Regions from separate parts of the Planococcus shenhongbingii genome, predicted to be linked through region 3. Evidence: predicted binding sites of a transcription regulator. Region 3 holds the regulator's gene; each other region holds the start of a gene.
The links. The regulator LexA, encoded in region 3, represses DNA repair genes until DNA is damaged. The targets are predictions, from matches to a motif close to CGAACATATGTTCG.
Positions count from the first base shown of each region.

Region 1: a site for LexA is predicted at 3,469-3,482, ahead of ruvA (Holliday junction branch migration protein RuvA). Genes of this name have one in related genera too.
Region 2: a site for LexA is predicted at 4,105-4,118, ahead of QWY16_RS08780 (Y-family DNA polymerase). Genes of this name have one in related genera too.
Region 4: a site for LexA is predicted at 2,178-2,191, ahead of parE (DNA topoisomerase IV subunit B). Genes of this name have one in related genera too.

Region 1 is NZ_CP129235.1:1,590,718-1,596,469, reverse strand. It holds gene tgt (tRNA guanosine(34) transglycosylase Tgt) at 1-745, opposite strand, end outside; gene queA (tRNA preQ1(34) S-adenosylmethionine ribosyltransferase-isomerase QueA) at 742-1,794, opposite strand; gene ruvB (Holliday junction branch migration DNA helicase RuvB) at 1,820-2,818, opposite strand; gene ruvA (Holliday junction branch migration protein RuvA) at 2,838-3,434, opposite strand; gene QWY16_RS07930 (transcription repressor NadR) at 3,560-4,093, shown strand; gene pheA (prephenate dehydratase) at 4,478-5,347, opposite strand; gene QWY16_RS07920 (ACT domain-containing protein) at 5,364-5,752, opposite strand, start outside.
Region 2 is NZ_CP129235.1:1,760,439-1,766,190, forward strand. It holds gene QWY16_RS08755 (MBL fold metallo-hydrolase) at 1-386, shown strand, start outside; gene QWY16_RS08760 (hypothetical protein) at 504-1,076, shown strand; gene QWY16_RS08765 (argininosuccinate synthase) at 1,203-2,438, shown strand; gene argH (argininosuccinate lyase) at 2,435-3,808, shown strand; gene QWY16_RS08775 (hypothetical protein) at 3,798-4,022, opposite strand; gene QWY16_RS08780 (Y-family DNA polymerase) at 4,159-5,439, shown strand.
Region 3 is NZ_CP129235.1:2,505,415-2,511,166, forward strand. It holds gene tkt (transketolase) at 1-1,864, opposite strand, end outside; gene QWY16_RS12435 (DUF896 domain-containing protein) at 1,952-2,185, opposite strand; gene QWY16_RS12440 (YneB family resolvase-like protein) at 2,243-2,896, opposite strand; gene yneA (cell division suppressor protein YneA) at 2,893-3,210, opposite strand; gene lexA (transcriptional repressor LexA) at 3,377-3,997, shown strand; gene QWY16_RS12455 (class I SAM-dependent DNA methyltransferase) at 4,058-4,789, opposite strand; gene QWY16_RS12460 (hypothetical protein) at 4,871-5,065, opposite strand; gene QWY16_RS12465 (hypothetical protein) at 5,113-5,538, opposite strand; gene QWY16_RS12470 (hypothetical protein) at 5,674-5,752, opposite strand, start outside.
Region 4 is NZ_CP129235.1:1,776,999-1,782,750, reverse strand. It holds gene parC (DNA topoisomerase IV subunit A) at 1-195, opposite strand, end outside; gene parE (DNA topoisomerase IV subunit B) at 192-2,162, opposite strand; gene QWY16_RS08885 (CoA-binding protein) at 2,286-2,693, opposite strand; gene plsY (glycerol-3-phosphate 1-O-acyltransferase PlsY) at 2,828-3,418, shown strand; gene QWY16_RS08875 (HesB/YadR/YfhF family protein) at 3,444-3,743, shown strand; gene QWY16_RS08870 (hypothetical protein) at 3,724-3,912, shown strand; gene QWY16_RS08865 (hypothetical protein) at 3,956-4,351, shown strand; gene QWY16_RS08860 (hypothetical protein) at 4,455-4,751, opposite strand; gene QWY16_RS08855 (acyl-CoA thioesterase) at 4,735-5,175, opposite strand; gene acnA (aconitate hydratase AcnA) at 5,377-5,752, opposite strand, start outside.

The DNA of each region.
Region 1 (5,752 bases), 910 kb from region 3:
TTAAATAACGCGGTTTATCTGCCGGCAGCAGCGGCGTTGTAAATTCCAATGCGCGGTTCATGACATCTTTCGGTTCACCGACAGACAAGCCGCCGATTGCGTATCCAGGGAAATCAAGGGAAACCAGATCCCGGGCGCTTTGTTGGCGGAGGTCTTCGTACTCGCCGCCTTGGATAATGCCGAACAAGCCTTGGTCGTTTTTGCGCGCATGCGCTTCCAGGCAGCGTTCTGCCCAGCGGGACGTGCGTTCGACGCTTGACTTCATGTATTCATGCGACGCCGGGTAAGGCGGGCATTCGTCAAACGCCATCATGATGTCAGAACCGAGATCATTTTGGATTTCCATCGCTTTTTCAGGGCTCAAGAATAATTTGTCGCCGTTCATGTGGTTGCGGAAATGGACGCCTTCTTCTTTGATGTTGCGGAATTCGCTCAGTGAAAACACTTGGAAACCGCCGGAATCCGTCAAAATCGGACGATCCCAGTTCATGAATTTATGCAAGCCGCCAGCTTCCCGGATGACGTCATTGCCGGGACGCAGCCATAAATGATACGTATTGCTCAAAATAATGCCGGCTTCCATCGATATCAGTTCTTCCGGTGACATCGTTTTAACAGTCGCCTGCGTGCCGACCGGCATAAAAGCAGGTGTTTCAAATGAACCGTGCGGCGTATGGACAATCCCTAAACGCGCACCGGTTTGTTTACAAGTTTTAATGTGTTCATACCATACTGCTTCAGTCATTGGTGAGTCTCCTTTTTCTGTGGTTCAATGAACATCGCATCTCCAAATGAGAAGAAACGGTAGCGTTCATTCACTGCTTCGTTATAGGCGTTCAAAATCGCATCTCGGTTTGACAGCGCACTGACTAGCATAACCAATGTCGATTTCGGCAAATGGAAATTGGTGATCAAGCCGTCAATGGCTTTGAATTCATAGCCCGGGAAAATGAAAATATCAGTCCAGCCGCTGTCTTCCTGCAGCTCGCCGCCAAATTTATCCGCCACGGATTCAAGTGTCCGCGTGGAAGTGGTGCCGACAGAAATCACACGGCCGCCTTGTTTTTTAGTAGCGTTGATCAAATCAGCCGTTTCTTGCGTAATGCGGTAGAATTCCGCGTGCATTTTATGGTCGTCGATGGAATCGACCGATACCGGACGAAACGTGCCAAGGCCGACATGCAGCGTAATAAACGCAATATTGACGCCTTTTGCCCGGATTTCCTCCAGCAGTTCTTCAGTAAAATGAAGGCCGGCAGTCGGAGCCGCCGCACTGCCCCGCTCCTTGGCAAAAACGGTCTGGTAGCGGTCCTGGTCTTCCAGCTTTTCACGGATATATGGAGGCAACGGCATTTCGCCCAGTTGGTCCAGTATTTCGTAAAAAATGCCGTCATAAATCATTTTAAAATGGCGTCCGCCGTGGTCAAGAAGCCCTGTGCATTCCGCTTTCAAAAGTCCGTCGCCGAATGAAATCACAGTGCCGACTTTGACTTTTTTCGCGGGTTTCACCAGCGTTTCCCAAACGTCTTCCTCGATCTGCTTCAATAGCAGCAATTCGATATGGGCGCCTGTTTCTTCTTTGACCCCCATCAAACGCGCCGGCAAGACGCGTGTATCGTTCAACACGAGTGTATCCCCTGCCTGCAGGTAGTCTTTAATGTCGCGGAAATGGCGGTGTGTGACATCGCCCGTTTCTTTATTCATCACAAGCAGCCGGCTCGACGTACGGTCAAGCAGCGGCGTTTGTGCAATCAATTCTTCCGGTAAGTGAAAATCAAAATCGTTAACGTTCATGTCTAAAAACTTCCTTTATCTAGAATCATTCCGGCATTTCCATATTGAAATGCTCATAGGCCATCTGCGTCACGACACGGCCTCTAGGGGTCCGCTGAATAAAGCCTATTTGCAGCAAATACGGTTCGTAGACGTCTTCGATCGTCGTCGACTCTTCACCGATGCTTGCCGCAATGGTATCCAGTCCGACAGGGCCGCCGCGGAAACGCGTCATCATGCCGGTCATCAATTTATGGTCAATATGGTCAAGCCCGAGCGGATCGACTTGCAGCATCTCAAGTGCCTGGCTGGCAATGTCTTCCGTAATGGTGCCGTTGCCGCGCACTTGTGCAAAATCACGGACACGCTTCAGTAAGCGGTTTGCAATACGCGGAGTCCCGCGGGACCGGCGCGCGATTTCAACAGCTGCAATCGGGTCGATTTCCGCTTCAAACAGTTTTGAACTGCGCACCACGATTTCCGTCAGCGATTCAGTGTCGTAATAATCGAGCCGCGCATGGACGCCGAAGCGGTCGCGCAGCGGCGCTGATAACGCACCAGCGCGCGTCGTCGCCCCGATCAATGTAAACGGCGGCAAATCGAGCCGCACCGAACGCGCAGTCGGCCCTTTGCCGACCACGATATCCAAAGAGAAATCTTCCATCGCCGGATACAGCACTTCTTCAATCGAGCGGTTCAAGCGGTGGATTTCATCAATGAACAACACATCCCCCGGCTCCAGTGACGACACAATAGCCGCCAAGTCGCCCGGACGCTCAATCGCCGGTCCGCTCGTCATTTTCACATTGACTTCCATTTCATTGGCGATCACCGTTGCCAATGTCGTTTTACCGAGTCCGGGAGGCCCGTACAAAAGTACATGGTCCAAGCTCTCCTGGCGCATCTTTGCCGCTTCGATAAAGATTTCCAAATTATGCTTCACTTTCTGCTGGCCGATGTACTGTGCCAAAAATTGCGGCCGCAGCGACTGCTCAAAGCGCTCGTCAAATTCGGAAATCTCGCCTCCGATTACCCGTTCCTCCATGCCGTTCGCCTCCTTTTCATCAGTTTTGTTTCAATAATAATTGCAAGGCTTTTTTCATATAGCCTTCCGTATTCAAATCGAGATCTTTCAATTTCGGCTTCACTTTCGCTATTTCACGTTCGGAATAGCCCAGTGCGCCAAGCGCGAGCATCGCTTCTTCAAGCTCCACATCATCATGCGCCAACAAGCCATGCGCCACGTCGGTTTCGAACGGTTCGCCGAAAAACTCCGACAGCTTGCCTTTCAAATCGAGAATCATCTGGCGTGCCGTCTTTTTGCCGACGCCCGGGAATTTCACGAGATACGACTCGTCTTCCCGCTCAATCGCTTCAATGACGTGCTGCGGCTGCCCGCTTGCTAAGATCGCGAGAGCCCCTTTCGGCCCGATTCCGGATACCGAGATGAGCTTGCGGAACAATTCCCGCTGCTCAAGTGTCGGAAAACCGAACAGCAGATGTGCGTCTTCTCTTACGTGATAATGGACAAAGACTTGCAGTTCCTCTGTTCCGAATGAGTATGGATTCGGCGCAAAAATCTGCCAGCCGATCCCTTGCTGTTCCACTACTAGATATTCAGGCGTCACTCGTGTGACAACCCCTTTTATGTAATCGTACATGTACGTCGCCCCTTCAATTTAACCTATTGATTATAGCATATTTGTTCGCCTTATACGAAATAAACCCGTTTGGAAAATAGGCATGTTAAAATAGAAATAACATTTAAGAAAGCTGGGATTCCATTATGACAAAACTCTACGGCGAACAACGCCGGCAAATCCTTCTGGAAAAATTAAAATTCTCGAGTGATCCATTGACCGGCGGCGAACTGGCGGCCTTTGCCGGCGTGTCGCGGCAAGTGATCGTCAGCGACATGACGCTCTTAAAAGCGCGCAATGAACCGATCATCGCGACGAGCCAAGGCTATCTGTATCTCCGCGAGCGTGGCACCGAAACAATCAGCCGCCGCATCGCCTGCCGCCATGAGCCGGAAGAAACCGAACGCGAATTAAAAATTCTCGTTGCAGCAGGCGTTACCGTCAAAGACGTATCGGTCGAGCATCCGGTTTACGGCGAACTGACAGCCGGCATCCATGTATCAAGTGAAAAAGATGTCGACTCGTTCATGCAGCGGGTCCGCGACACCGGAGCGAGCTTTCTGCTCGAGTTGACCGAAGGCACACATCTGCACACAATTACCGCGCCAAACGTCGCCATGCTGGAAAGCGCGATAGCCGCCATGCGGGAAAACGGCTTTTTGCTGGAAGACAACGAGTAGAATATGTGAAAAAACCCTGAAACCGGATCGCGGTTTCAGGGTTTTTGTTCGGTTAGAGTGTTTATGCGCGTTCGGGATTTTTTCTTTAATTACTAAGCTTTTCGCTGGAGAAAAGTTCCATATTGCTCTTAAAGAAAGCCATTCGCCGCGAATGGCTTTTGCTCTGTTAAGTTATTTAAATTCAAACCCTTGAATGCATGCTTTTCGCCGGCGAAAAGCGGACTTTCTATACTTAGTTTCTGTAAAAACTTTTATTTGCGTTCGTTCAGATTTATTTGCGCTCATGCGAATTTATTTGCGTTCAGCGACTGTTTATTTGCGTTCACCATTTTTCGACACTCGTCCAGACAAAAAATTCCGCAGCTCGCATGCTGCGGAATCTCTTTACTCGCTTCGGTACGTAAAATACGAGCCCAGCGTCTTCACTTCACAGCCGATGGCGGCCAGCTCTTCGAACGCACCGCGCATCATTGTGGCGCTTTCATCTTCCAAAACGTCGATGATGAAGAAATAATTGCCGAGTCCGGTTTTCAGTGGACGCGATTCGATTTTGCTTAAGTTCAGCTGTCGCCATGCAAACACAGACAGCACTTGATGAAGCACACCTGACCGGTCGTCTTTCGGCGGCGAAATCATCAAAGTCGTTTTGACTTGGCCTTCGTGATTCGCCACTTCCAATTTATGATCGGTTTTCGACAGCACAAAAAAGCGTGTGTGGTTGAAATGGAAATCATGGATGTCCCGATGCAGAATCGTCAAACCATATTTCTGCGCCGAAAATTCATTGCCAATGGCCGCAATCGGGCGCTCCGGCAGTTCAGATACCATCTTCGCCGCCGCTGATGTTGAGCTGTATTGCTCAAGCGGTGTGTTTTTATATGTATAATATAAAAATTTATGGCTCTGTGCCAAAGCTTGCGGATGCGAATAAATCGCTTCAAATGAATCGGCATCGGCATTTTCCGGATGCACCAGAAAATGCTGCCCAATCGGCGAAAGCACTTCAGCCGTGACGTATAATTGCGCTTCATGGAACAGATAATCCACCGTCAGCGAGACAGACCCTTCCAATGCATTTTCCAGTGGCACGACAGCGTAATCAACGCTGCCTTCCGCCACTGCTTCTATGCATTCCGGGATTGTTGCGAACGGAACTTGTTTGCCTTCCGGGAATACCCGGAGCGCCGCCAAATGAGTAAACGATGCTTCCGGTCCCAAATATGAAATACGGTTATTAGCAGTTTGTCCAGCCATCCAACCACTCCTCTATTTATGATGATCCACTTGATACAACTTCAGCTGACTCGACAAAATCGAGTTTTTTCAACTGTTGCAGAAAAGCATCCAAATCCATTTCCATCGCCGTTACGTCCAAAGACAATGTCACATTGGCACGGCCTTGGATCGGAATCGTCTGATGGATGGTCAAAATATTACAGCGGGCTTCAGCAACCGTTTGAAGAAGTGTCGCGAGCGTGCCTGAGCGGTCTTCCAATTGCAGGAATACCGTCAGAATCCGCTCTCTGACGATTGAATGGAATGGGAATACCGCATCTCGATATTTATAAAACGCAGATCGTGACAGACCGGTCTTATTGACCGCATCCAAAATCGACATGCGGTCGCGCTGCAGAAGCCGTTTGACTTCAAGCGTCTTCA
Region 2 (5,752 bases), 740 kb from region 3:
CGAATCCTTTGATCGAGCCGCCGCTCCACCGGGAAGATGGCCGGCCGAAATCATTGCTTCAATATAATGCATCGCTGGAGCGGTTATTGAAAATGCCGATTGGAGTCGTCTATAGCGGCCACGGGGAAGAAGTGCGGAATGTCCATGAACTGGTTGCTGTAAGGCTTGAAAAGCAGCATCAGCGTGCATTGAAAGTGCTGGATATGCTGGAAAATGAAGAGAAGACCGTATACAGCTTGACGAAAGAATTGTTTCCGTATGCCTATGAAAAAGAGCTGGGGCTGACCTTGTCAGAAACAATCGGCCAAATCGATTACTTGCTGGAAGACGGATTGATTACGGAACGCATGGACGGCAAAGGTGTTTTCCATTACTTGAAAGCTTAATGGCGGCAGCCGGTTTTTTATTGCAACGAAGGCCACCAGCGGTTAAAATAAACCTGTTGGACTTTTCAAAAAAATGAATGGCGCCACGATGATTAAACCGAAAAGGAATGGGTTATTTTGAAGAAATTGAGTCTATTGATGGCAAGCCTGCTATTTTTAGCAGCGTGTTCCAATGATAAAGCAGCTGAGCCTGTGGAAGAACCGAAAAAGCAGGACGCAGCAGTTGAAGAGCAGGATACAGCAGCCGAAGAACAGCAAGAACTGTCGGAAGAAGGGTTCATCACGCAAGTGACAGCGAACCAGATTCTCGTTAACAATATTTATTTCACAATTCCAAAAGATGCCAAAGTATCCTTTAAAAACGGCACTGATACCACAGACGGCGTGGTCGGGGATATCCGCACCGGCATGAAAGTCAGCGTGGATTACACAGGGCCGGTAAAAGAAACTTTTCCGATGGAAGCCGAGGCGCAAACCGTGTCAATTTTGAATGATGAAGCATCAGCTGAGCAATCCGAAGCGCTTCTTGCTTACATCGAAGGCGAGCAATTGTCGAGTTTGGTTATTCTTGGCCAGCCAATTGTCCGGGACAATGAAATCGGATTTTTATTCAATAACATGATTGATGGGGAAATGACTGAAGTGCGCGTCAATTTAGATACACACGAATATACAGTAGGCGGAGAGTGAAAGCAGCGGCGGCTGCTTTTTCTTTTTGTAAATTTGTAAACTAATTCACTTGCACTTATAAATATCCCGTGTTATTATGTGTATATTAACAGCACATAACTGCATAAAAATACATTGGAGGTTTTCATATTGAATAAAAAAATCGTTCTTGCATACTCAGGTGGATTAGATACATCGGTGGCCATTCCGTGGCTGAAAGGACAAGGCTACGACGTCGTCGCTGTATGCCTGGATATCGGAGAAGGAAAAGATTTAGACTTCATTAAACAAAAAGCGCTTCAAGTTGGAGCGGTGGAAAGCTACATGATCGACGCAAGAGAAGAGTTTGCCAATGAATACGCATTATTATCGCTTCAAGCACATACATTATATGAAGGCAAATATCCGCTTGTATCGGCATTGTCCCGTCCGCTTATTTCCAAAAAACTGGTTGAGATTGCTGAAGAAACAGGTTCTACAGCGGTTGCTCACGGCTGTACAGGAAAAGGCAACGACCAAGTGCGTTTTGAAGTTTCAATCAAATCATTGAATCCTGACCTTGAAGTCGTAGCGCCGGTCCGTGCATGGGCTTGGTCGCGTGATGAAGAAATCGCTTATGCAAAAGAAAATAATGTTCCGATTCCGGTTAATCTGGACAGCCCGTTCTCTATCGACCAAAACCTTTGGGGCCGCGCCAACGAATGTGGCGTTCTGGAAGATCCATGGGCAGCGCCGCCGGAAGAAGCTTACGATATTACGACGCCTTTAGAGAATACACCAAATACTCCGGATATCGTTGAAATCGAATTTGTGAATGGCGTCCCGACGCAATTAAACGGCGTATCTTATACATTTGCCAAACTGATTTTGGAATTGAATGAAATTGCCGGAAAGCACGGCGTCGGAAGAATTGATCACGTGGAAAATCGTTTGGTAGGCATCAAATCCCGTGAAATCTACGAAGCTCCAGCTGCCATGACGTTGATTGCAGCTCACAAAGAGCTCGAAGATATTACACTTGTTAAGGAAATGGCGCATTTCAAACCGGTCATTGAAAAGAAATTGACGGAATTGATTTATGAAGGCCTTTGGTTCTCGCCGCTTCGTGTAGCATTGCAAGCATTCCTGAAAGAAACGCAAGTTTATGTCAACGGCACAGTGCGCGTTAAATTGTTCAAAGGGCATGCCATCATCGAAGGGCGTAAATCACCAAACTCTCTATATAACGAGCAATTGGCAACTTACTCTACAGATGACACTTTCAACCATGCATCGGCTGTCGGCTTTATCGAGTTATGGGGCCTTCCAACAGTCGTCAACTCCATGGTCAATAAAAAAGAAGTCGTTGTTCCTGAAAACGTGAAAGTAGGCGTTCAATCATGACCAAACTGTGGGGCGGCCGTTTTCAGAAATCGGCCGAACAGTGGGTCGATGAGTTTGGAGCTTCCATTTCTTTCGACCAGAAACTGGTCCTGGAAGATCTGGAAGGCAGCACAGCACATGTCAAAATGCTGGGAGCTTGCCAGATTCTTTCAGAAGAAGACACAGCTCTTATCTTATCGGGGCTCCAAACGCTGAAAGAAAAAGCGCAAGCCGGCGATTTGGAATTCAGCGTTTCGAACGAAGACATCCACTTAAACTTGGAAAAGCATTTAATCGATGAAATCGGCCCGGTCGGCGGCAAACTCCATACAGCGAGAAGCCGCAATGACCAAGTGGCAACCGATATGCATCTTTATTTAAAAAACCGGGTCAAAGAAATAATAGAAGCAGTCACTGCGTTCCAGTCGGCCATCGTCGAACAGGCGGAAGCCCATGTAGAAACTGTGGTGCCAGGCTATACCCATTTGCAGCGCGCACAGCCGATTTCATTCGGCCATCATTTATTGACGTATTTCTGGATGCTTGAGCGTGATAAAGAACGGTTGTCGGAATCGCTGAAACGCATCGACTTGTCGCCGCTTGGCGCCGGGGCGATGTCCGGAACGACTTTCCCGATTGACCGTGAGTTGTCTGCCAGCTTCCTCGGCTTTTCCGGCGTTTACCAAAACAGCCTGGACGCCGTCAGTGACCGCGACTTTATCGTTGAATTCCTCAGCAATGCTTCGATGCTGATGATGCATATGTCGCGTTTTGCTGAAGAAATCATTCTTTGGTCAAGCGAAGAATTCCGTTTTATCGAACTCGACGATGCATTCTCAACCGGCTCGAGCATTATGCCGCAAAAGAAAAACCCGGATATGGCCGAATTGATCCGCGGCAAGACCGGCCGCGTCTATGGCAACCTTTTCGGATTGCTCACCACGCTGAAAGGCCTGCCGCTTGCCTACAATAAAGATATGCAAGAAGACAAAGAAGGCATGTTTGATACAGTCCATACATTGATGGGATCCTTGCCGATTTTTGAAGGCATGGTCCGTACTATGACAGTCCGCACTGATTCTATGGAAAAAGCTGTGCATTCGGACTTTTCGAATGCTACAGAACTCGCCGATTACTTGGCAGCAAAAGGCATGCCATTCCGTGAAGCGCATGACGTGACCGGAAAACTGGTGTTCACTTGCATCCAGCGCGGTTATTTCCTGAAAGACTTGCCGCTGTCAGATCTGCAGGATGCCAGTCCCTTGATTGGCGAAGACATCTACGAGACCTTGAAGCCGAAAACTGCGGTAAAGCGCAGAAACTCGCTCGGGGGCACTGGATTTGATCAAGTACAGCATCAACTGGGACTTGCCAAGCAACTCATCGGGTAAAAGTCCAATCATATAAGCCAGTTGCGCTTGGTACCCGCATCTGGCCGCCGAAAGCCGATTTTCCTCTCCCCAAAGGAAAATCGGCTTTTACTTGTATTTTTGGCCTAAGCTGATTTCCTGCTTTTCGATGAGGAAACCAGCTTTTTTTGTGTTGGATGCCAAGGTGATTTACTGTTATTTCCTTTGCAGACTGAACTACTTTCTTTTCAAACATCAATAACTTTCTTTTGCCCGGAAGAATAATTGCCGGAATCGTCCACAATAGTTTAGCAAAAGCAGAAAACGGTTATTGATTAAGAACAAATGTTCGTATATGATTATAAAAGACAGAAAAAAGGAGGCGGAAAGTCATGTATGAGGGATTGGAAACACGGCCCATCATCTGCCTTGACATGCGCAGTTTCTATGCCAGTTGTGCTGCAATCGACCTCGGCCTTGATCCGCTGACAGCTTGCATTGCCGTCATCGGCAATCAGGAGCGGCGCGGCAGCGTGGTGCTGGCGGCATCACCGGTGTTGAAAAAGGATTTCGGGGTCAGGACTGGCACCCGGCTGTTTGAGATTTCAGATGATCCACGGATCCAGAAAATTGAACCGAAAATGGGCTTCTTTCTGAAAGTATCGATGGAAATTACGCGATTGCTGAAGGAATACGTACCGGCTGAAGCCATCCATGTCTATAGCGTCGATGAAAGTTTTGTCGACTTGAGTGGCACCGGGAAATTATGGGGGACACCCGAAGAACTTATTGCGCGCATTCAAGACGACATCATTCGGCAATTTTGCCTGCCTTCCGCCATCGGCATGGGGCCGAATATGCTGCTGGCGAAACTGGCACTCGATCTGGAAGCGAAAAAGGCAGGGTTTGCAAAATGGACATATGAAGATGTGCCGAAGAAATTATGGCCGGTCACGCCGCTCAGCAAAATGTGGGGCATCGGTTCACGGCTGGAAGCCACTTTGAACGGCATGGGGATTTTTTCAGTCGGCGACTTGGCGCATTGCGAACTTGTGCAGCTGGAAGAAAGTTTCGGCATTCTCGGCAATCAGCTTTACCACCATGCTTGGGGCATCGATTTGTCGGAACTCGGTGCGCCGCTTGTGGAAGGGCAAGTCAGTTACGGCAAAGGGCAGATCCTTTACCGGGATTACACGACGGCCAAGGATATTTCGGCGGTACTGCTGGAAATGGCGGAAGATGTCGCCAGGCGCGCGCGCACAGCTGGAAAAGCGGGGCGCACGGTTTCGCTGTCGGTCGGCTACAGCAAAAAAGCGTTCGGGGGAGGGTTTCATCGCTCGCGGACGATCGATGAAGCGACAAACGATACATTGAAAATCTATGCCGTGTGCAAAGCGCTGCTGTCGGAGTTCTATGATGGGCGGCCGGCCAGAAGGCTTGCCATCACGCTGACGAAGCTGGAAGATGAAACATCGATGCAATTGAGTTTGTTTGAACAGCGGAAATGGCAGAACCGGAAATTGGGGGAAGCGATGGACCAGTTGCGGGCAAAATATGGTCCGACTGCGGTACTGCGCGCCGTTTCCTATACAGAAGCCGGCACGGCGCTTGAACGGGCGAATTTAATCGGCGGCCATAAAGCGGATGGCAGTATTGAGGAACCGGAAGACTGATAGCCCGTGAACCATAAAAGCCTGGTTGAAAATTTGGCCAAGTACACCGGTTTATTAATGAACTGCCGCGGAGCAGAGTTCCTTTTTTCCCGGCGGACAGCGGCCACTCGCCGCTTTTGCAACCGAAATGGAAACAGAAGGGGCAATTAAACTAAGTGCTTTTTAAGGCAATACATGTAAAAAACTACATAAGGTAAAATTTAAAGAAGTCAAAAACGAAAAGAGAAAAACCGGAAATAAGAAAGAGAAAAACAGGAAATCACCCTGGACTCTATTCTTTTGAAATTTGTAGCTTACTGGAAGGAACCACAAT
Region 3 (5,752 bases):
GTTCCCAGCCAAATGAAGTGCCCATTTCAATTGCCAACCGTTTTTTGACTGTTTTCGGAATAACCGACTGTTTGTATTCTTTGTCTTGTTTTTCGAAACGATCCCAAGACGGCATCGATACAACAGAAACGGAAATTCCTTCGTCAGCCAATTGTTTTTGAGCTGCTACTGCAAGGCTCACTTCAGAACCGGTTGCCAATAGCAAAGCTTGCGGGTTTTCGGCAGGCGAAACCACATAAGCACCTTTTTCAACTCCGCTTGCTGCCAAGTCATTCGTGTGCTCTAGTACAGGCAGGTCTTGGCGCGAAAGAACCAATAAAGTTGGAGCCGTTTTCGCAGTCAAAGCCAATCTCCAAGCCGCTTTTGTTTCATTTGCATCCGCAGGGCGGACAACGCTCAAATTCGGCATAGCGCGCAGCGAAGCCAAATGCTCAACTGGTTCGTGAGTTGGTCCATCTTCTCCTACCGCTACACTGTCATGAGTGAATACAAAAGTTACAGGAAGGCCCATCAATGCTGCCAAACGGATTGCCGGGCGTACATAGTCACTGAATACGAAGAATGTGCCGCCGAACACATGCAGGCCGCCGTGAAGCGCCATACCGTTTAAGGCAGTTCCCATTGCGAATTCGCGTACCCCAAACCAGATATTGCGCCCGGTTGGATTTTCAGCGTCAAAGTCGCCTCCGCCTTTGATGTTTGTTTTGTTTGATCCGGCAAGGTCCGCACTGCCTCCAAAGAATGAAGGAACAGCTTTCGCGATAGCATTGACCATATCGCCTGAAGAAGCGCGGGTAGCTTGCTTTTTGCCAACTTCATAAGTCGGGAAATCAGCATCGAAGTTCTCTGGAAGTTCTCCTTTGATTGCTTTTTGAAGCTGTGCAGCCAGTTCAGGATGCTGCGCTTCGTACTCAGCATACAACTCGTTCCATGCCGCTTCAGCGTTGCCGCCCAGTTCTTCAGTTGCTTGTTTGAACGTTTCGTATACTTCTTCCGGCACGTGGAAATCCTGGTCGAAGGTCCACTCGTAGTATTCTTTTACCAGTTTCATTTCGGCTTCGCCAAGTGGTGCACCGTGCGCATCCGCTTTACCGGATTTGTTTGGAGCTCCGTATCCGATGACGGTTTTCACTTCGATGATTGTCGGTTTGTCAGATGACTGTTTCGCTTGCGCGATTTTCTCAGACAAATCGTCCATTTCGTTACCGTCTTCAACACGCAGATAGTTCCAGCCATAAGACTCAAAGCGTTTCTTAATGTCTTCGGAGAAGCTCATGTGAAGATCGCCATCTAATGAGATGTCATTGCTGTCATAAAGGACGACCAATTTATTTAATTTCAAATGGCCAGCCAGTGAAATCGCTTCGCCGGCAACGCCTTCCATCAAGTCACCGTCTCCGCATAAAGCGAATGTATGATGATCAACAATATTCAAGTTTTCTTTATTGTATGTAGCCGCTAAATGGCGTTCTGCCATAGCCATTCCTACTGCCATCCCAATTCCTTGGCCGAGTGGTCCTGTAGTCGCTTCAACGCCTTCTGTATGGCCGTATTCAGGGTGTCCGGGAGTTTTCGAATCCCATTGGCGGAAGTTTTTGATTTCATCCAATGTAAGTCCATATCCGCTCAAATGAAGCAAGCTGTATAAAAGCATTGAACCGTGTCCAGCTGATAATACGAAACGGTCACGGTTGAACCATTTAGGATTTTTAGGGTTATGGTGCATATGTTTCGTCCATAATGTGTAAGCCATAGGAGCTGCTCCCATTGGCAATCCAGGATGCCCGGAATTAGCTTTCTCGATAGCATCAATGGAAAGTGTGCGAATCGTAGTCACTGCAAGTTGATCTGCATGGTTTGACATAAAAAAACATCCTCTCTAGAACAAAATTTCATCCCTTTCTAGTGTAGTCAACAATAGAAAAGAATACAACGAAAAAGAGAACAAGTATTAATTTAAATACTTGTTCTCCCGGATATTCTTAATTTTTTCTGGCGTTACATCGTCGCCATTCGGATCGATCACTTTTACGTTTTCAATGGTTCCGCGCATCGTTTTCCGGAATGTCTGCAAGTATTCTTGACGCAATAAAGATTGTTCTTTCGCTTCTTCTATCGACAGTCCTGCTCTTTTGGATTTACGCGATAATTCATTAATTCGATTTAATTTATCGGGTGATAACATCAAATCCCACCTTTCTACTTACATATCGTACAAAAGAAGATGGGTTTCTGCAATATATTAGCCCTGTTTCATCTGTTCAAATTCTTTATAGCGGCGATGGACAGTCGCTTTGCTCGCCTGGTAGCCGAATCCCTGCAATGTAACTGCAATCTCATGGAATGTCAGTCCGTTTTCTTTCAGGCTGACGATTTGGTCGATTGGCAAATCAAGGCGCTCCCGTCCTTCCGGATTGCCTTTCCCTTTCAAATTCTTTTCGGGTTTATAGCCGTTTTCAACTGCACGTTTCATGCCTCGTTTAATTTTGGCGTTATGTATTTTCCGCTGGTATTCTTCGACGATCGCTAAAATTTCCAGCACCATATCATCCATATCATTCAAGGCAATCGGTCCTTGGTCAGATAAAGTGTAGACTTCAACGCCGTATTTTTTCATGACATGCAAAAGGGCGATGCGGGCATGCCCTCGTCCAAGACGGGTTTCGTCCTGGATAAAAACAGCAGCTATTTTTTCGGTCTTTATGCAGTTCAGCATTTCCAGTAAGCCTTCACGGTCCATTTCATAGCCGCTATGCTGATCGGAAAATATTTGATCGACGATATATCCTTGTTCAAATGCAAATTTCAGCAGCTCTTCTTCTTGTCTTTCGAGCGAAGTTTCCTGTGTATCTTTCGTGGTGCTGACCCGGCAATAAATTAACGCAGTTTTTTTCATTCTGCGTCACCTGCCAGCTTGATGGTTTCATCAGGGGTGTATTTGAGTTGGTCGCTGGGAATCTTAAGTGATTGGCCTGCAACGATTTTAGCAGTGGTTAATCCGTTTTCCTTCATAATTTCATCGATCCATTGCTGATGAGGGGTGTCTCCACTGAATGCTTCCGCTAAAGTCCATAAAGTATCGCCTTTTTCAATTTGGACATGGCTCATTTGTGTTTTTTCATTGTTATGGGTGATTACCGAAAAAATTGAAAATACAAGTATAAGGGTAAATAATGCTGTAAAATAAGAGTTTTTTTGAATGATTGTCATATGAACCGCCTCCTAAGAATGTGTGTTCGGAATATATGTTCTTATATTAATGCGAACAGGTGTTTTTGTCAACAAAGAAATTCGAACCTATGTTTGCATTTCATATCCCAAGTTGGTATACTATGGGTAGAAAAACATACTGAATAACTAAAAAGAGGTGAAACTGTTGAAAAAGGTATCGAAACGCCAAGAAGATATTTTGACATTCATAAAAGATGAAGTTCGTGCTAAAGGTTATCCGCCTTCTGTTCGTGAAATCGGAGAAGCAGTTGGCCTGGCCTCCAGTTCGACTGTCCACGGCCATCTGGCCCGTTTGGAAAGCAAAGGATTGATCCGCCGTGACCCAACTAAACCAAGAGCAATTGAAATTATAAGCACCGAAGATGCGTTAATTGAAAGAAACCCGGTGTTGCATGTTCCGTTGATCGGTAAAGTTACTGCAGGGTTGCCGATTACCGCCATTGAAAATGTAGAAGAATACTTTCCGCTTCCTCAATCCTACGGTACCGAAGATGACCATATTTTCATGCTTGAAATTATGGGTGAAAGTATGATTGAAGCCGGTATTTTGAACGGGGATTACGTGGTAGTCAGACAGCAGCAGACAGCTAACAATGGAGATATTGTGGTTGCCATGACCGCTGATGACGAAGCAACAGTGAAACGTTTTTTCAAAGAAGATAATTATTTCCGCTTGCAGCCTGAGAATTCCTCGATGAATCCGATTATCGTCGATCAAGTCTCTATTTTAGGCAAAGTGGTTGGCGTTTACCGCCAAATCCTCTAATTAAAACGCTGAGAATTTTTTCTCAGCGTTTTTTCTATGAATGAACCTCTCTTTCCACTTTTATTTTTCACAGGAAAACGCAAGCATAATAGGAATTCTTTTGCGCCTCTGATACTCTTCCTCATTCCTGAAATTTTCCCGTTTCGGTTCGCCTTCACGCAGCGATACCACATTAAAGCCCGCCTCGATGAGAGAGCTAAAATATTGCTCAGTGGTCCGGTGATGCTTTACGACGATTTTATCAATCCACGGCTCTTTTCGTTCGCCTGCGTTAAAATAATCATCCACAATCCAATTCCCTTTTCGTTCGCCTTCTTTTTTGCTGACAAAAGAAGAAGTTGTCAGTGGGTGCTGCACGCTAAAGACAAACTTGCCATCTTCTTTCAAGGATTGATGCACTTTTATAAACAGCTCTTTTATATCGGCAACATAATGAATGGCAAAGCGGGAAGTCACAAAATCAAATTCATTCGGAGAAAACGCATACGTTTCCATCGTTTCCTGGAGAATGCTGCTATTGGTGCCTTTCAGGTTATTTTTCGCCATTGTTGCCATCTGCGCAGAACCTTCTACACCCATATAACTCTTTGCTCCAGCCGTATGCAGCTCTTTCCCAAAGCTGCCGTCTCCGCATCCCAGATCCAGTATGCTTTTCCCTTCTACCTCTCCCAGCAGTTCCATGATCACCGGTTTTTCAATCGCATTATTCGGGCTTTCTTCCCGGCTTCTCCTTTGTAGATACTGATTTAGAAAATCTTTCTGATCATACGCACTAGCGCCTTTGAATTCCACTTTTCTTCATCCCCTTGTCTTAAAGATCCCTTATTTTCAGGTATAAAAAAAGCATTCGCTGCGAGAGCGATGCTTGTTTTATCAAGATGCGTTGACTACGATATATTTGACAAGATTAATGGTGATACGATAAATTTTTCCGCTTGCTTCATCTATTACATCGTAAGTTCCGTTTGAAGGAATTTTACCTAAAGCAGCTTCTTTATCTGTTGCCTGTACAGATAGGACAATTGTATTCCCTTGGTCAAAATAGAATTCTACTTGAAATGTTTTCATTCACTGACCTCCTCTGTATACTTTCTTCAGTTTACCATAGATAGCGTTTATTGTTTTCCGTAGATCTCTTTATAGGCGATGACTTTCAATGCCAGCATCTCTTCTTCCGTCAAGTCCTGTTCCAGTTTTTGAATGGCTTCCTGATGAGACATTGTTCCGTTTTCGACACCGCTTTTAATATTGTTCAATTCCGTCAGCCCGACTTTTTGGATCAATACCCGTGTTGCTTGTCCGGTTGAATTGAATGGCAGGGAACTTTCGTCAGCCGCCTTTGCTTCTTCGATATAACCTGACAATTCAGGATCATCTTCCACACGCGACTGTATATTTTCCATTTGCCCGCTAGTGTCCAGTTTTTCAGTTGCTTCGTCTACAATTTTTTCTGAAGCCATATTAGTGCCGAAATAATACACACCAATCGCTCCAAGGAATAATACGATAAGCAGTACAATTAAAACCTTAAGTATCTTCATCCAGGGCTCCTCCAATTTTCTTCCTCGTCATTAAGACGTCCGCTATTCAAAAAAGTTACATTTTTTAGGCAAGACAATACCCCGAACCCGAATTCTTTTCTTGAAAAGGACCCGGCTTCAGGGTGTTGTTAAAACTTAATTATTTTTGTTCTCCAGTTTCCGCTGTTCTGCTATCCACCAATCAATATGGCTTAAATCAAAAAAAATCGTATCG
Region 4 (5,752 bases), 730 kb from region 3:
CGATTTCCGGAACGCTTTGTCGTTCGTATTGCCTTCTTTGTACATCGCGTACAAAATCCGGCGCTGAACGGGCTTCAGCCCGTCGCGCGCGTCCGGAAGGGCCCGGTCCTGGATGATGTACTTACTGTAACGCCCAAACCGATCGCCGATGACTTCTTCTAAGGGCAGATCTTGAAAACGTTCGGTTTGTGTCATACAACTTCCTCCTCAGCATGAATCAAATCATTGTCTAAAATATTGCCGTCTTCTTCCATTCCGAAGTCGACGTTGTTTTCAATCCATTTGCGGCGCGGTTCCACTTTATCGCCCATCAATGTCGTGATTCGGCGTTCAGCGCGGGCGCCGTCTTCTATCGTCACGCGGATCAACGTCCGGGTTTCCGGATTCATGGTCGTTTCCCATAGCTGATCGGCGTTCATTTCCCCGAGTCCTTTATAGCGCTGCAAAATATAGCCTTTGCCGACTTTTTTCGTCGATGCTTCCAGGTCCGCTTCGGTCCAGGCATAGTCGATGACTTCTTTCTTGCCAACGCCTTTTGACACTTTATACAGCGGTGGAAGGGCGATAAACACTTTGCCGCCTTCGATCAGCGGTTTCATGTAACGGTAAAAGAACGTCAACAGCAGCACTTGGATATGCGCGCCGTCCGTATCGGCATCGGTCATGATGATGACTTTGTTGTAAGCAATGTCGTCAATGGAAAAATCAGACGAGACACCGCCGCCGATTGCGTGGATGATCGTCGAGATTTCCTCGTTTTTCATGATGTCTTCCAGTTTCGCTTTTTCGGTATTGACGACTTTCCCGCGGAGCGGCAAAATCGCCTGGAATGTCCGGTCGCGGCCTTGCTTCGCCGAACCGCCGGCCGAGTCTCCCTCGACCAGGTACAATTCGTTTTTCGAAGCGTTCCGGGACTGTGCCGGCGTCAATTTGCCGGACAGCAAGACGTCGGATTTTTTGCGTTTCTTGCCATTCCGTGCATCTTCCCGGGCTTTCCGGGCGGCCAAGCGTGCCTGGGACGCGCGGATCGCTTTGCGGACAAGCGATGCGCTGAGGTCCGCATTTTCTTCCATAAAGTACATCAATTGCTGGGAAACGATCGAATCGACGATGCTTCTCGCTTCACTGGTGCCCAGCTTGCTTTTCGTCTGGCCTTCAAACTGCAACAGTCCTTCCGGAATCCGGACCGAGATGATCGCGGCCAATCCTTCACGGATATCAGAGCCTTCCAGGTTTTTGTCTTTGTCTTTCAATAAATTGATTTTTCGTGCGTAATCGTTGAAGACGCGCGTCATGGCGGCTTTCGCGCCGGTTTCATGCGTCCCGCCGTCACGGGTGCGGACATTATTGACGAACGACAAAATCGTCTCGGAATAGCCGTCATTGAATTGGAACGCGAATTCCACTTCCATTTCGTCTTGCTGGCCTTCGATATAGGCCACCGGATGCAAGACATCTTTTTCTTCGTTCAAATAAGCGGCAAACGCTTCAATGCCCGTTTCAAAAAAGAACGTTTCTTCCGTATCGGTGCGTTTGTCGATCAATTCGATTTTCAAGCCTTTTAACAGGAATGCGGACTCCCGCAACCGTTCGCTGAGCGTCTCATAATTGTATTTGGTGGTTGAGAAAATCGTCTCATCCGGCAGGAACTGGATGATGGTGCCGCTTTCTTTTGTCGAACCGATTTCTTCCAGAGTCGTAACCGGCTTGCCGCCATTTTCAAAGCGCTGGCGATACTTTTTGCCGTCGCGGAAAATGGTCACTTCCAGGAATTTTGATAAGGCGTTGACCACAGAAGCGCCGACTCCGTGTAGCCCGCCGCTGGTCTTGTAGCCGCCTTGGCCGAACTTGCCGCCGGCATGAAGCACCGTCAAGATGACTTCAGGCGTCGGTTTGCCGCTGCGATGCATCCCCGTAGGCATGCCGCGGCCGTAATCCCGCACGCTTATGCTGTTGTTTTCATGGATCGTGACCGTAATCCGGTCCCCGAATCCGGCGAGCGCTTCATCGACGGAGTTATCGACAATTTCATACACCAAATGGTGAAGCCCTCTGGTATCTGTTGAACCAATATACATACCCGGGCGTTTTCTAACGGCATCTAGGCCTTCGAGTACTTGGATCGCTTCTTCGTTGTATGCCGTGCTTTTTGTTTTAGCCATTAAAGTTCCCTCCAACAAACATCTGTTCGTACTTTCTTCTTCTTTTAATCGTATCGGTAACGGGCCAATCTGTCAATAATCATAGAAAAAGAGCGCTGGGCGCCCTTTATACCGCAATCGGTCTTATTTGAGGATGGCGTGTTCCACTTTGATGCAGCGGTCCATGATGACCGTGTATCCTGCATCGCTCAAGTCCTTAAACACATTTTCGTCCACGACATTCAATTGTGTCCAGAACACCGGACAATCAAGTTGAATGAATTCTTTCGCCAGTTCCGGCAAAAATTCGCTGCGTCTGAAGACATTGACGATATCGACGGAATGCGGAATGTCGGTCAGTGAAGCATAGCTCTTCTCACCTAATACTTCATCAGCTGCAGGGTTTACGGGGATAATGCGGTAGCCGGCTTTTTGCATGGCTTCTGATACCATATAGGAAGTCCGGTTCGGATTGGGGCTTAACCCCACGACTGCGATTGTTTTTGCAGAATCAAGGATTTTTTTAATTTCTTCACGGCTTGGATTGTTCACGGGAATCACCTGTCCTTTTTATTCTATCATACATGATTTCCTTTCGGAGGGTGAACAAACAGACACATATTGTCCAAAGAACTCGCTTCGTGTTAAACTGATAACATAAATAGAATGGTTCAAAGGAGTTCAAAATGGATACATTTCTTCCAGTACTTTTAGCTTATTTGCTTGGTTCAATTCCTTCCGCTTTGTGGATCGGGAAAATCTTTTACAAAACGGACATCCGGACAAAAGGAAGCGGCAACCTGGGCGCCACCAACACGTTCCGGACATTGGGCGCCAAAGCCGGAATCGTCGTTACCGTACTGGATATATTGAAAGGGACAGCCGCGACATTGATTCCGCTTTATATGGAGACCAATATCCATCCCTTGGTTTTCGGTGTCATTGCCGTAGTCGGCCATATGTTCCCGCTTTTCGCGAAATTCAAAGGCGGCAAAGCGGTGGCCACGTCCGGCGGCATTCTGCTCGGTTATCAATGGCCCCTCTTTTTAGTGGCGGTGGCTGTGCTTCTCATCACGTTGAAAATCACCAAGATGGTGTCGCTTTCTTCCATCATTTTAGCAGTGGTCGCTGTTATTTATACCACAATATACGCCATTTATACAGGAGATTATCTGTTCCTGGCGGTCATTGTCATCTTGGCAACATTCATCATTTACCGCCACCGCGCCAACATTTCGCGGATTAAAGCAGGTACAGAACCAAAAATCAAATGGTAAGGTTCAAGGAAAGGGCGTGCATGGAGTGAAGATCAAAATCAGTCAAGATGCATTCAAGTGGTTTCAAGAAGAAATGGAAGTCACTGCCGGAGAAGCGGTCCGTTTTTACGTTCGCTATGGCGGCTCGAGCCAGCTTCAGCCGGGGTTTTCTCTCGGCGTGACGAAAGACGAGCCTGCAGAAGCGGCTGCCGCGGTTAAACAGGATGAAGTCACTTATTATGTCGAGCAAAGTGATGCCTGGTTTTTTGATGGCCACGATTTACATGTCACGGTGAACGATGATTTGCAGGAACTGGATTATTCCTATGAGAAAGAAAGTGCCTGAAAACCGGGCAGCTTCATACCAAGATCGGCCCGCACTGCTTCGGCAGTGTTTTTTTGTCCAGTCAATGCCTCAATTCATTAAAGAGTGCCAGGAAAATGCGGATACTTTCTGGGATGAAGATGGCACGGCTCGTATTAGCCAGCTTCGCCTGTTAATGACAGCTACATGAACAGGCGAAACTCATAAACTTTTTTTGAAAGAAGGTAGTCTGTATGCGGATTCCTCAAAAAGAATTTACGGATGAATTGAAAAGGCAGATTGAATACACCGAAACGGAGTTGCAGCTGTATCTCGAAAAATGGCTTCTGCGCTACCAGCCGGCCTTCTTGCAGAACTATATGGTGCTCGACGGCGGAGTTGACAAAGAAGGCACCGATCCCTTTCAGCCGGATTATCGTTCTTCTCTTGTCATCAGCATCAGTGATGAAAACGAAGAGTTGATCGATTTGCAAACCATCCCGATCTGGACGTGTGAACGCTATTTTTTCGGTTTTCCAGTTGCCCAAAATTTCCCGCTCAGCCAAGGCATAGGAGAGCTGCTGGATGAATCATTGGAAGACATCCAAGAGGAATTGCAGGAGTATATTGAGAATTTCCTTGAATCGTGAGGCAATTGATTGCCGGCACATCTTTCCTTATCCAGCTTCACAGAAAAAACTGCCGGCAAAAATGAATCCGCCGGCAGTTTTTTTATTGAAAGGGTCTTTATGGTCACTGGAAGCGGTTCAATTGCTCCATCATGCCTTCAGCAGATAAAATCCGGCGCTGATGGTCGCCAAACAGGTCAAAATGAGGATAGTCGCCGCGCAAGTCCATCCACTCGGCCTTCAATCCGTACTGCTTCCCCCACTGCTCCAACTTTTCCAAATCGCTGCAGCCCACTTTCGTGACCGTCGAACAGCTTGGAAAGCGGTCGTCAATCCAGTAATGCGTGAGAAACGCGATATTTCCGGCTTCCACATTCTGCTTCCAGCGGTTTAGCTCTTCCCGCTTAATTCCGAATGCCATCTGGAGCCTGCTTTTTGATTTCTTCGTACTTATTATGCCATTCCGGGTAGATTTTCTGCAGCGAAACCGGGCGGAACGACTCTTTTTTGACCACGACGTGTTCAGAAGTTGCCGTCGCAGCGATCGTCCCATCTTCATGGAGGATTTCATAGCCATAGATGGTGCGGAGACGGCCATGGTCTTCCACCCAGGTGCGGACGGTCGCTTTCTGGCCATAGCGGAGCGCCGCTTTGTACTGGATTGAAATATCGGTCACAGGTGACAGATATCCTTCACTTTCCATTCCGGCGTAGGTAAACCCCAGATCTTCGATTAATTTGGTGCGGCCGATTTCCAGCCAGATAATGTAATTAGCGTGGTACACCACGCCCATTTGGTCTGTTTCCGCATAGCGGATCTCAATTTCTTTGTCGCTTATGTGCATTTTCTCTTTCACCTCTACTGTCAGTATACAGAAATTTTATGTATAAATAAAAAATAAGGCTGCCCAGAGGCAGCCTTATTTAAGTGTAAGGGATTGTGATTTGTTCAGATCAAACGTGCTGATTCAAGGCACGTTTGAACTTGTTGCTGTTGTTGTCTAGCTGCAGCGCTTGTAGGTGCTACATAGGCGCTTTCGCTTTTCTTATGCTTCTACTAATTTCTTTCTTAGTACCATTTGCAGGATACCACCGTGGCGGTAGTAGTCGACTTCAACTTCAGAGTCAAAACGCACAAGCGCGTTGAATTCTGTCACTTTTCCGTCTTCAGCAGTGGCTGTAACTGTCAGAACGTCACGTGGTTTCACGTCGTCTGTCAAGTTCACGGAAATGGTTTCGCGTCCAGTCAAGCCAAGTGAGTCGGCGTTTTGTCCGTTGACGAATTGCAATGGAAGAACACCCATCATCACAAGGTTCGAACGGTGGATACGCTCATAGCTTTCAGCGATAACTGTCTTGATGCCAAGCAGGAATGTACCTTTGGCAGCCCAGTCACGTGAAGAGCCCATGCCGTAGTCTTTA